One region of the Bradyrhizobium sp. USDA 4452 genome, then DNA from elsewhere that is predicted to be linked to it. Evidence: riboswitches for the same ligand, from Rfam matches in the RefSeq annotation. Region 1 holds a riboswitch; the other holds the start of a gene.

Region 1 (4,210 bases):
CGGGCGCTCTTGCCCATCGAGACGACGCGAACCTCGTCGCCATATTTCTCGCCGAACAGCGCGCGCGCACCGGCCTCGCGGGCGTCGTCGACCCCCATGATGCGGGTCGTGACGTCGTCATTCTCGAGCACGACATCGTTGGCGATGTCCTCGACCCGGGCGAGCTCTTCCGGGGTGATCGGCTTCGGATGCACGAAATCGAAACGCAGGCGATCGGGCGCGACCAGCGAGCCGCGCTGCGCGATATGGTCGCCGAGCACCTGGCGCAGCGCCTCGTGCAGCAGATGCGTCGCCGAGTGGTTGGCGCGGATCGCCGACCGGCGCGCGTGGTCGACCTCGAGCTGCAGCGCGGTGCCGACGCTCAAGGTGCCCTGCTCCACGGTGCCGACATGCACGAACAGGTCGCCGGCCTTCTTCTGCATGTCGGTGACGCGGAACTTGACGCCCTCGCCGGTGAGGATGCCCACGTCGCCGACCTGGCCGCCGGACTCCGCATAGAACGGCGTCTGGTTCAGCACGATCGCGCCGCTCTCGCCGGCCTTGAGGCCGCCGACCTCGGCACCGTCCTTGACCAGCGCCGTCACCACGCCTTCGGCGCTCTCGGTCTCGTAGCCCAAAAACTCCGTCGCGCCGAGCTTCTCGCGCAGCGGGAACCAGATGGTCTCGGTGGCCGCTTCGCCGGAGCCCGCCCAGGAGGCACGCGCCTTCTCGCGCTGGCGGTTCATCGCGTCGGTGAACGCGGCCTGGTCGACGCTGATGCCGCGCGACTTCAACGCGTCCTGGGTCAGGTCCAGCGGGAAGCCATAGGTGTCGTACAGCGTGAAGGCGGTGTCGCCGTCGAACATGTCGCCCTTCTTGAGGCCGGCGCTCTTCTCGTCGAGGATCGACAGGCCCCGCACCAGCGTCTTGCGGAAGCGGGTCTCCTCCAGCTGCAGCGTCTCCTCGATCAACTTCTCCGCGCGCACCAGGTCCGGATAGGCCTGCCCCATCTCGCGGACCAGCGCCCAGACCAAGCGATGCATCAGCGGCTCGCTCGCGCCCAGCAGCTGGGCGTGGCGCATCGCGCGGCGCATGATCCGGCGCAACACATAGCCGCGGCCCTCGTTCGACGGCAGCACGCCGTCGGCGATCAGGAACGCCGAGGAGCGCAGGTGATCGGCGATCACCCGGTACGATGCCACGTTCTGCGCGTTCGGCCCATGGCCGAGCGCCGATGAAGCCGCATCGATCAGATGGCGGAACAGATCGGTCTCGAACACGCTCTCGACACCCTGCAGGATGCAGGCCATGCGCTCGAGGCCCATGCCGGTGTCGATCGAGGGACGCGGCAGCGCCACGCGCTCCTCCTTCGTCACCTGCTCGTACTGCATGAACACCAGATTCCAGAACTCGAGGAAGCGATCGCCGTCCTCCTCCGGGCTGCCGGGAGGTCCGCCCCAGATGTGCTCGCCGCGGTCGATGAATATCTCGGAGCACGGACCGCACGGGCCGGTATCGCCCATCGCCCAGAAATTGTCCGAGGTCGGGATGCGGATGATGCGGTCGTCCGAGAAGCCGGCGATCTTCTTCCAGTAGCCGGCCGCCTCGTCGTCGGTGTGGTAGACGGTGACGAGCAGCTTGTCCTTCTTCAGCCCGAAATCCTTGGTGATCAGGTTCCAGGCGAGCTCGATCGCGCGCTCCTTGAAGTAGTCGCCGAACGAGAAATTGCCGAGCATCTCGAAGAAGGTGAGATGGCGCGCGGTGTAGCCGACATTGTCGAGGTCGTTATGCTTGCCGCCGGCGCGGACGCATTTCTGCGACGTCGTGGCGCGCTGATAGCTGCGCTTCTCGACGCCGGTGAAGACGTTCTTGAACTGCACCATGCCGGCATTGGTGAACATCAGGGTCGGGTCGTTGCGCGGCACCAGCGGCGACGAGGCCACGATCTCGTGGCCGTTCTCCTTGAAGAAGTTCAGAAATGTCGACCTGATGTCGTTGACGCTGCTCATGTTCATCCAATCGGAAAAAGGGGCCGGCCAGCCGCAAAAAGGCGTCATTTTCCGGCCGAACGCTTTTAGACATTGCCAGCTGCGGTGTCCAGAAACTGTGCAGGCGGATCATGGGGTTGCCGCGGCAGCACAAAGCCCATTGGATAGTTGTTGCAGCTGCGTTGACAGTCTTGGCGGCGCCGTGTTTTCTACCTACCTGTTACCCCGTCACGTCGGGAGAGACCGGCCTTGCCGCCGGCGCCGAAGGAGCAACCGCCCCGGAAACTCTCAGGCAAAAGGACCGCGTGACGTCTGACATCTGGAAAGAGGCGCTGGGGTTCTCCCCGATTGCGTCCGCCGACGGGATAATACTCTCAGGCACAGCGACAGATGGGGCTTTCTGCAGGTTTCTCAAGGGGAAATGGGTCCCCGGCGGGAACTGCGAGGGCCCTGTGATGCTTGCGCACGAAACTTCCCCGCTGAAGCAGACCCCGCTGCACGCGCTGCATCTGGCGCGCGGCGCCAAGATGGTGCCGTTCGCCGGCTACGACATGCCGGTGCAATACACGGCCGGCGTGCTCAAGGAGCACCTGCACACCCGCAAGGAAGCCGGCCTGTTCGACGTGTCCCACATGGGACAGCTCGTGCTGAGGGCCAAGTCCGGCAAGGTCGGCGACGCCGCGCTCGCGCTGGAAAAACTGGTGCCGCAGGACATCGTCGGCATCGCGCCGGGACGGCAGCGCTACGCGCAATTCACCAACAATGACGGCGGCCTGCTCGACGATTTGATGGTGGCGAATTTCGGCGACCGCCTCTTCCTGGTGGTCAACGCCGCATGCAAGGAAGAGGACGAGGCGCATCTGCGCGCGCATCTCTCCGACACCTGCGAGATCGTGTCGCTGGCCGACCGCGCGCTGATCGCGCTGCAGGGGCCGAAAGCCGAATCGGCGCTCGCGAAACTTTGCCCGGATGTCGGTTCGATGAAATTCATGGACGCCGGCCCCCGCCTTGTCGCCGGCATCGACTGCTTCGTCTCGCGCTCAGGCTACACCGGCGAGGACGGTTTTGAGATTTCCGTGCCCGCCGACAAGGCGGAAGCCCTGGCCACCGCGCTGCTGGACAATCCCGACGTGCTGCCGATCGGGCTCGGCGCGCGCGACAGCCTGCGGCTCGAGGCCGGGCTTTGCCTCTACGGCCACGACATCGACACCACGACGACCCCGGTCGAAGGCGCGCTGGAATGGTCGGTACAGAAGGTTCGCCGCAGCGGCGGCGCCCGCGCCGGCGGTTTTCCGGGCGCCGACAAGATTCTCGCACAATTTGCACAAGGCGCTGCCCGCCGCCGCGTCGGGTTGAAGCCCGACGGCCGCGCGCCGGTGCGGGAAGGCGCCATGCTGTTCGCCGATCCGGCCTCGACCGAGCCGATCGGCAAGGTGACCTCGGGCGGCTTCGGCCCGAGCCTCAATGCGCCGGTTGCGATGGGTTATCTGCCGACATCGCTCTCCGCGCTCGACACCACGGTTTTCGCCGAAGTGCGCGGCCAGCGGCTGCCGCTCAAGGTCACCGCCACGCCCTTCGTCCCCAACACCTACAAACGCTAAACGCTGAAGGATCGATCCCCATGACGACGCTGTACACGTCCGACCACGAATGGCTCCGCATCGAGGGCGACGTCGCCACGATCGGGATCACCGATTACGCGCAGTCGCAGCTCGGCGACGTCGTGTTCGTCGAACTGCCCAAGGTCGGCCGCAGCCTGAAGAAGGCCGAGGCCGCCGCGGTCGTCGAATCCGTCAAGGCCGCCTCCGACGTCTACGCGCCGATCACCGGCGAAGTGATCGAGGTCAACGAGGCGCTGACGGCCGATCCCGCGCTGGTCAATTCGGATGCCGGCGGCAAGGCCTGGTTCTTCAAGCTGAAGATTGCCGACAAGGGCGAACTCGGCGGCCTGATGGACGAGGCCGCCTACGCCGCGCACACCGCCTGAGGATCATCCCAAGGATTTCGCCATGAACGCGCCCTTCAAGCCGATCAACGAACCCGCCACCGATTTCGTCCGCCGCCACATCGGACCCTCACCGCGCGACGTCAACGCGATGCTGGAAACGGTCGGCGCCGCGAGCCTGCAGGCGCTGATGAACGAGACGCTGCCGGCGTCGATCCTCCAGAAGGCGCCGCTCGAGCTCGGCCGCGCGCTGAGCGAGACCGAGGCGCTCGCGCATATGGGCGAGCTCGCCGCGCAG
Region 2 (4,210 bases), 160 kb from region 1:
GACGCCGGCTTTCATGTCCTGCGCGCCACGCCCGAACATCCAGCCGTCTCGCACGGCGCCCGAGAACGGCGGCTGCTCCCAAAGGTCGGCGGGTCCCTCCGGCACCACGTCGATATGACCTTGCAGGATCAGGCTGCGTCCGCTGCCTTTGCTGTTGAGCGTCGCAACGACCTGCTGCGATCCGGCAAGGTCGATGCCGTCCATCGGCGCAGCCTTCGGATGGCTCATCAGGTTGACGTCGGCAAGGCTGAACGTATCTACGTCGTAGCGGCGCTTTGCGAATTGCTCCGCCAGCCAATGCTGTTGCGGCGCTTCCTGGCCGCGCAAGCTGCGGAACTGCACCATGCGCGACAGGAACGCGACCTGATCGTCGAAGTTTCGATCGACGGCCGCGCACAGCTCTGCGGCAATCTGATCCGGCTTGGTCAACGTCCCGGTTGTCATGTCGCGCCTTTCGTGGAGCCCAGCGCAGCGGCCTGAGCGTTGATCGTTTCGGAAATGCGGCGCACCGAGTTGGTGTGCGTGCGGGAGGCGAGGTTACGTACCGGTCCGCCGAAGAGATCGCCGCCGGCGCAGCTGCCGTCGGGATTCCTGCGTTGGACCGCAATGCCATGCGTGCCCGCTACCCCAATGCGCATTGCCCCCTCCCGCGCTGAAGCGCTTTTCCCCATCGTGACGCTAGACTTTGTCATGCGGTGTTTCTCAGCGAATTCCAACCTGGCCACACGCAAATACGCACATATTCTTCCTCTTCGGTTGGATAATTAGGGGAAAGCTGCGCGGGTGGTCTTGGTCGCATCGACCTGCGACGGCACCATTGAGGGCGTGTCGAGGTCGCGCCAGTCATCGATCGCTCCTGCGACCATCTGCGCCGTCGCAGCCGACAGCGTCCAGCCGAGATGGCCGTGGCCGGTGTTGTAGAACACACCCGGAATCCGTCCGGCACGAACCACCGGCATCATGTTCGGCATCATCGGGCGCAGGCCGGCCCACGGCACGACTTTCGAGGTGTCGATGCCGGGGAAATGCTGCCGCACCCAATCGACCAGCGGCTGGATGCGATCGGCGCGGATGTCGCGGTTGAAGCCGTTGAACTCGGCGGTGCCGGCGACGCGGAAACGGTCGGCGCCGAGCCGGCTGGTGACGATCTTCGCGGCTTCATCGAGCAGGCTGACGGTCGGCGCAGCGTCCCGGCTTTGCGGTGCATCGAGCTGCACGGTGATCGAATAACCCTTCACCGGATAGACGTTGACGCGGTCGTTGAGCAGGCCGGCGAAGTGGCGGCTCGCGACGCCGGCGCAAATCACGATGCCGTCCGCCTGCAACTCATGTCGCGTCGCGCTGTCGGCATCGTGTGAAGTGGCTTGGCTCCAGCCGATACGGAAGCCGCCGTCGTCGCGTGCGATGCTGTCGACGTCGGCTTCATGGACGAAGCTCGCGCCGCGGCGGATGCAGGCGTCGGCGAGGCCGCGCGTGAACTTGTGGATATCGCCGGTCGCGTCCGACGGCGTGAAGAAGCCGCCATAGCAGGTCGTCTGCAGCGCGGGCTCGATGCTGCGGATCTCGTCCGCCGTCACCGGCCGGCGGTCGAGCCCGCCTTGCTGCAGCAGCGTGTTGACGCGCAGGCCAGCCTCGAAGCCGGCCTTGTCGTGATAGACGTGCAGGATGCCGCGGCGTTCGAGATCGAAGGCGATGTTCTCGCGTTGGGCGATCGAGAACAGGTGCTTGCGCGCTTCGATTGCGAGCCGCGTCGTCTCGATGGTGTTGCTGCGATAGCGGCCGATGCTGCCGACGAATTCGCCGATCCAGGAATATTTGTGCCAGCTCGGCTTCGGATTCATCAGCAGCGGCGCGTCGCTTCTGAGCATCCAGCGCAGCCCCTTGAGGATGGTCGCTGCGCTGTTCCACACTTCTGCGTTGCTGGCGGAGAGCTGTCCGCCGTTGGCGAACGAGGTTTCCATCGCGGCGTAGCGATGTCTGTCGAGGACAGTCACCCGGTAGCCGCGCTCCAGCAGGGCATAGGCCGTCGTCACGCCGGTGATGCCGGCGCCAATGATAGCGATGTGAGGCATGGTGGTCTTCAGGCTCCCGTGGGTTAGAGTCGCCGAACCGCCGGTGAAACCGGTTGTTTCGACGCCCCATCTGTCACGGTACCTGAGAGCTTGATCCGCATCGGGCGCGGGCCCGATGGCGAACTATCCCCTTCGGTGGACGAATGGCCCTTGATGTACGGCCAAGTCGTCTCTCTCCAGATCGTCCTGATGAAACGGTCCTTTTGCCTGAGAGTTTCCGGGGCGGTTGCTCCGTCGGCGCTGAAGCAAAAGCACGAATGCCATTGCTTCAGTCTCTCCCGCATCATCGCGTTGGACGGCCGGACCGTAGGCGAAGCCTCAAAATTGAACAAGGCTAAATTTCGATCCGGCTGTGCCAAACTGTTGTGCAGTGCAAATCAGCCTTAGTCGAGCGTTGCGAGCAGCGCTGCCATCAGACGGCCGCGCTCGGCGAGGCTGTCGACTTCGATATGTTCGTTCAAAGTGTGGGCGTCGGCACCGCGCACGCCGAGGCCGTCGAGGGTAGGGATGCCCATCGCACCGGTGAAGTTGCCGTCGGAGCCACCGCCGGCGCTGCCGTGCGGCAAATCAAGGCCCATGTCGGCGGCGAGACGCTTCGCCTTTTCATAGAGCGCCATGGTGCCGGCATCCGGCTCCCACACCGGGCGCGTGACGCCGCGCGTCACCTTGAATGTCACGTCATTTGCCGTGCCGGACAGCGCCAGCATGCGCTCGACGCCGCGGTCGAGATCGGCCTGACGCTTGGCCATGCTGAGCGCTTCGCCGGTGCAGGTCGTTGCGACGCAATTGACCCATTGGCCGCCATGCACGATGCCGACCGAGAAGGTGCAGTCCTCGGTGGTCATGCCGTCGATGGCGATGATCTGCCGGGCCATTTCGCGGATCGCGGAACGGCCGGACGAAAGCGTCGCGCCGGCATGGCTCGGCTTGCCAGTGGCTTCCAGATTGAAGCGCGCGATCGCGTAGCGGCCGGTGACGACACCGTTGTTCGGCCGGCCGGGCTCCGGCACCAGCACGTATTTGTTGCGTGCGGCTTCCGCCTCGATGATGTCGCGCGTCGACGGCGTGCCGACCTCTTCATCGGGCGTGAACAGCACCGTGATCGGCAGCGGCGTCGTGAAGGACGCGCGTGCCAGCTGCCTGATCGCCTCGATCGACAGATAGTTGCCGCCCTTCATGTCGAAGATGCCGGGCCCGAAGCACTTGTTGCCTTCGCGCCGCCATGCCAGCTTTTCGATGGTGCCGACCGGATGCACGGTGTCCAGATGGCCGGCGATGAGGATGCCCGGCTGACCTTGTTTCGGATGGGGAAAACGGGCGCGGACGCAGCCGGCAAACCCCTGACGCCCGGCGATGCGTTCGATCGTCGCACCCATGATCGCCATCTCGCGCGCGGCGAGATCGAGCATGCGCTCGACCGCGGCCGCATCCCATGTCGGGCTCTCGCATTCCACCCAGCTGCGCAGCCCCTGCAGCATCGCTTCGGAATCAAAAGGAAGATTGGCGGGGTTCATGTCTTTTCTCTCTTGTTGTTTGTTCGCGCCGATACGCGTTCGCGTGCGTTACGAAAAGCTCCGAAGACGACTTTGTAAAGTCAAATGCGCTGCACCCGCCGTTCATTCGTTCGTATACGTTCGATCCTGCCGGAAACCGATTGACGCGCATTGCGCTTGATGCAAGTCTCGATTTCACAAGCCATACAGCATGTTAGTTCGCCTAAATAACGAACCGCATGCATAACGAATAAGCCGGCTTTGACCAGTTACACGTCAGGAGAGATTGCATGTTCCCTATCTCGCGTTGGAAGCACCGCACGCTAGCGGCTGCGTTGACGGCGCTTGCGCTGTCATTCGCACCGCAGGAATTGTCGTTTGCGCCGCAGGCCATCGCCGCGGACAAGACCATCACCGCGGTGATGCATTCGGATCTGCGGGTCATCGATCCGATCCTGACCACCGCCTACATCACGCGTGACCACGGCTACATGGTCTACGACACGCTGATCGCGACCGATTCCAACTTCAAGATTCAGCCGCAGATGGCGGACTGGAAGGTCTCGGACGACAAGCTCACTTACACGTTCACGCTGCGCGACGGCCTGAAGTGGCATGACGGCGGGCCGGTGACCGCCGAGGATT

The links. A riboswitch is a leader RNA that binds a small molecule or an ion and turns the genes downstream of it on or off. The one in region 1 is predicted to bind glycine.
Region 2: another riboswitch for glycine. It lies ahead of ACVISU_RS37110 (D-amino acid dehydrogenase); the one in region 1 lies ahead of gcvT (glycine cleavage system aminomethyltransferase GcvT).

The regions. Positions count from the first base shown of each region.
Region 1 covers NZ_JBSSGK010000001.1:7,710,209-7,714,418, reverse strand. Annotated here, with positions in the region: gene alaS (alanine--tRNA ligase) at 1-1,988, opposite strand, end outside; glycine riboswitch at 2,192-2,280, shown strand; gene gcvT (glycine cleavage system aminomethyltransferase GcvT) at 2,423-3,568, shown strand; gene gcvH (glycine cleavage system protein GcvH) at 3,589-3,954, shown strand; gene gcvP (aminomethyl-transferring glycine dehydrogenase) at 3,977-4,210, shown strand, end outside.
Region 2 covers NZ_JBSSGK010000001.1:7,867,292-7,871,501, forward strand. Annotated here, with positions in the region: gene ACVISU_RS37100 (ArgE/DapE family deacylase) at 1-444, opposite strand, end outside; gene ACVISU_RS37105 (hypothetical protein) at 441-638, opposite strand; gene ACVISU_RS37110 (D-amino acid dehydrogenase) at 765-2,072, opposite strand; glycine riboswitch at 2,141-2,254, opposite strand; glycine riboswitch at 2,258-2,363, opposite strand; gene ACVISU_RS37115 (M20/M25/M40 family metallo-hydrolase) at 2,456-3,586, opposite strand; gene ACVISU_RS37120 (ABC transporter substrate-binding protein) at 3,856-4,210, shown strand, end outside.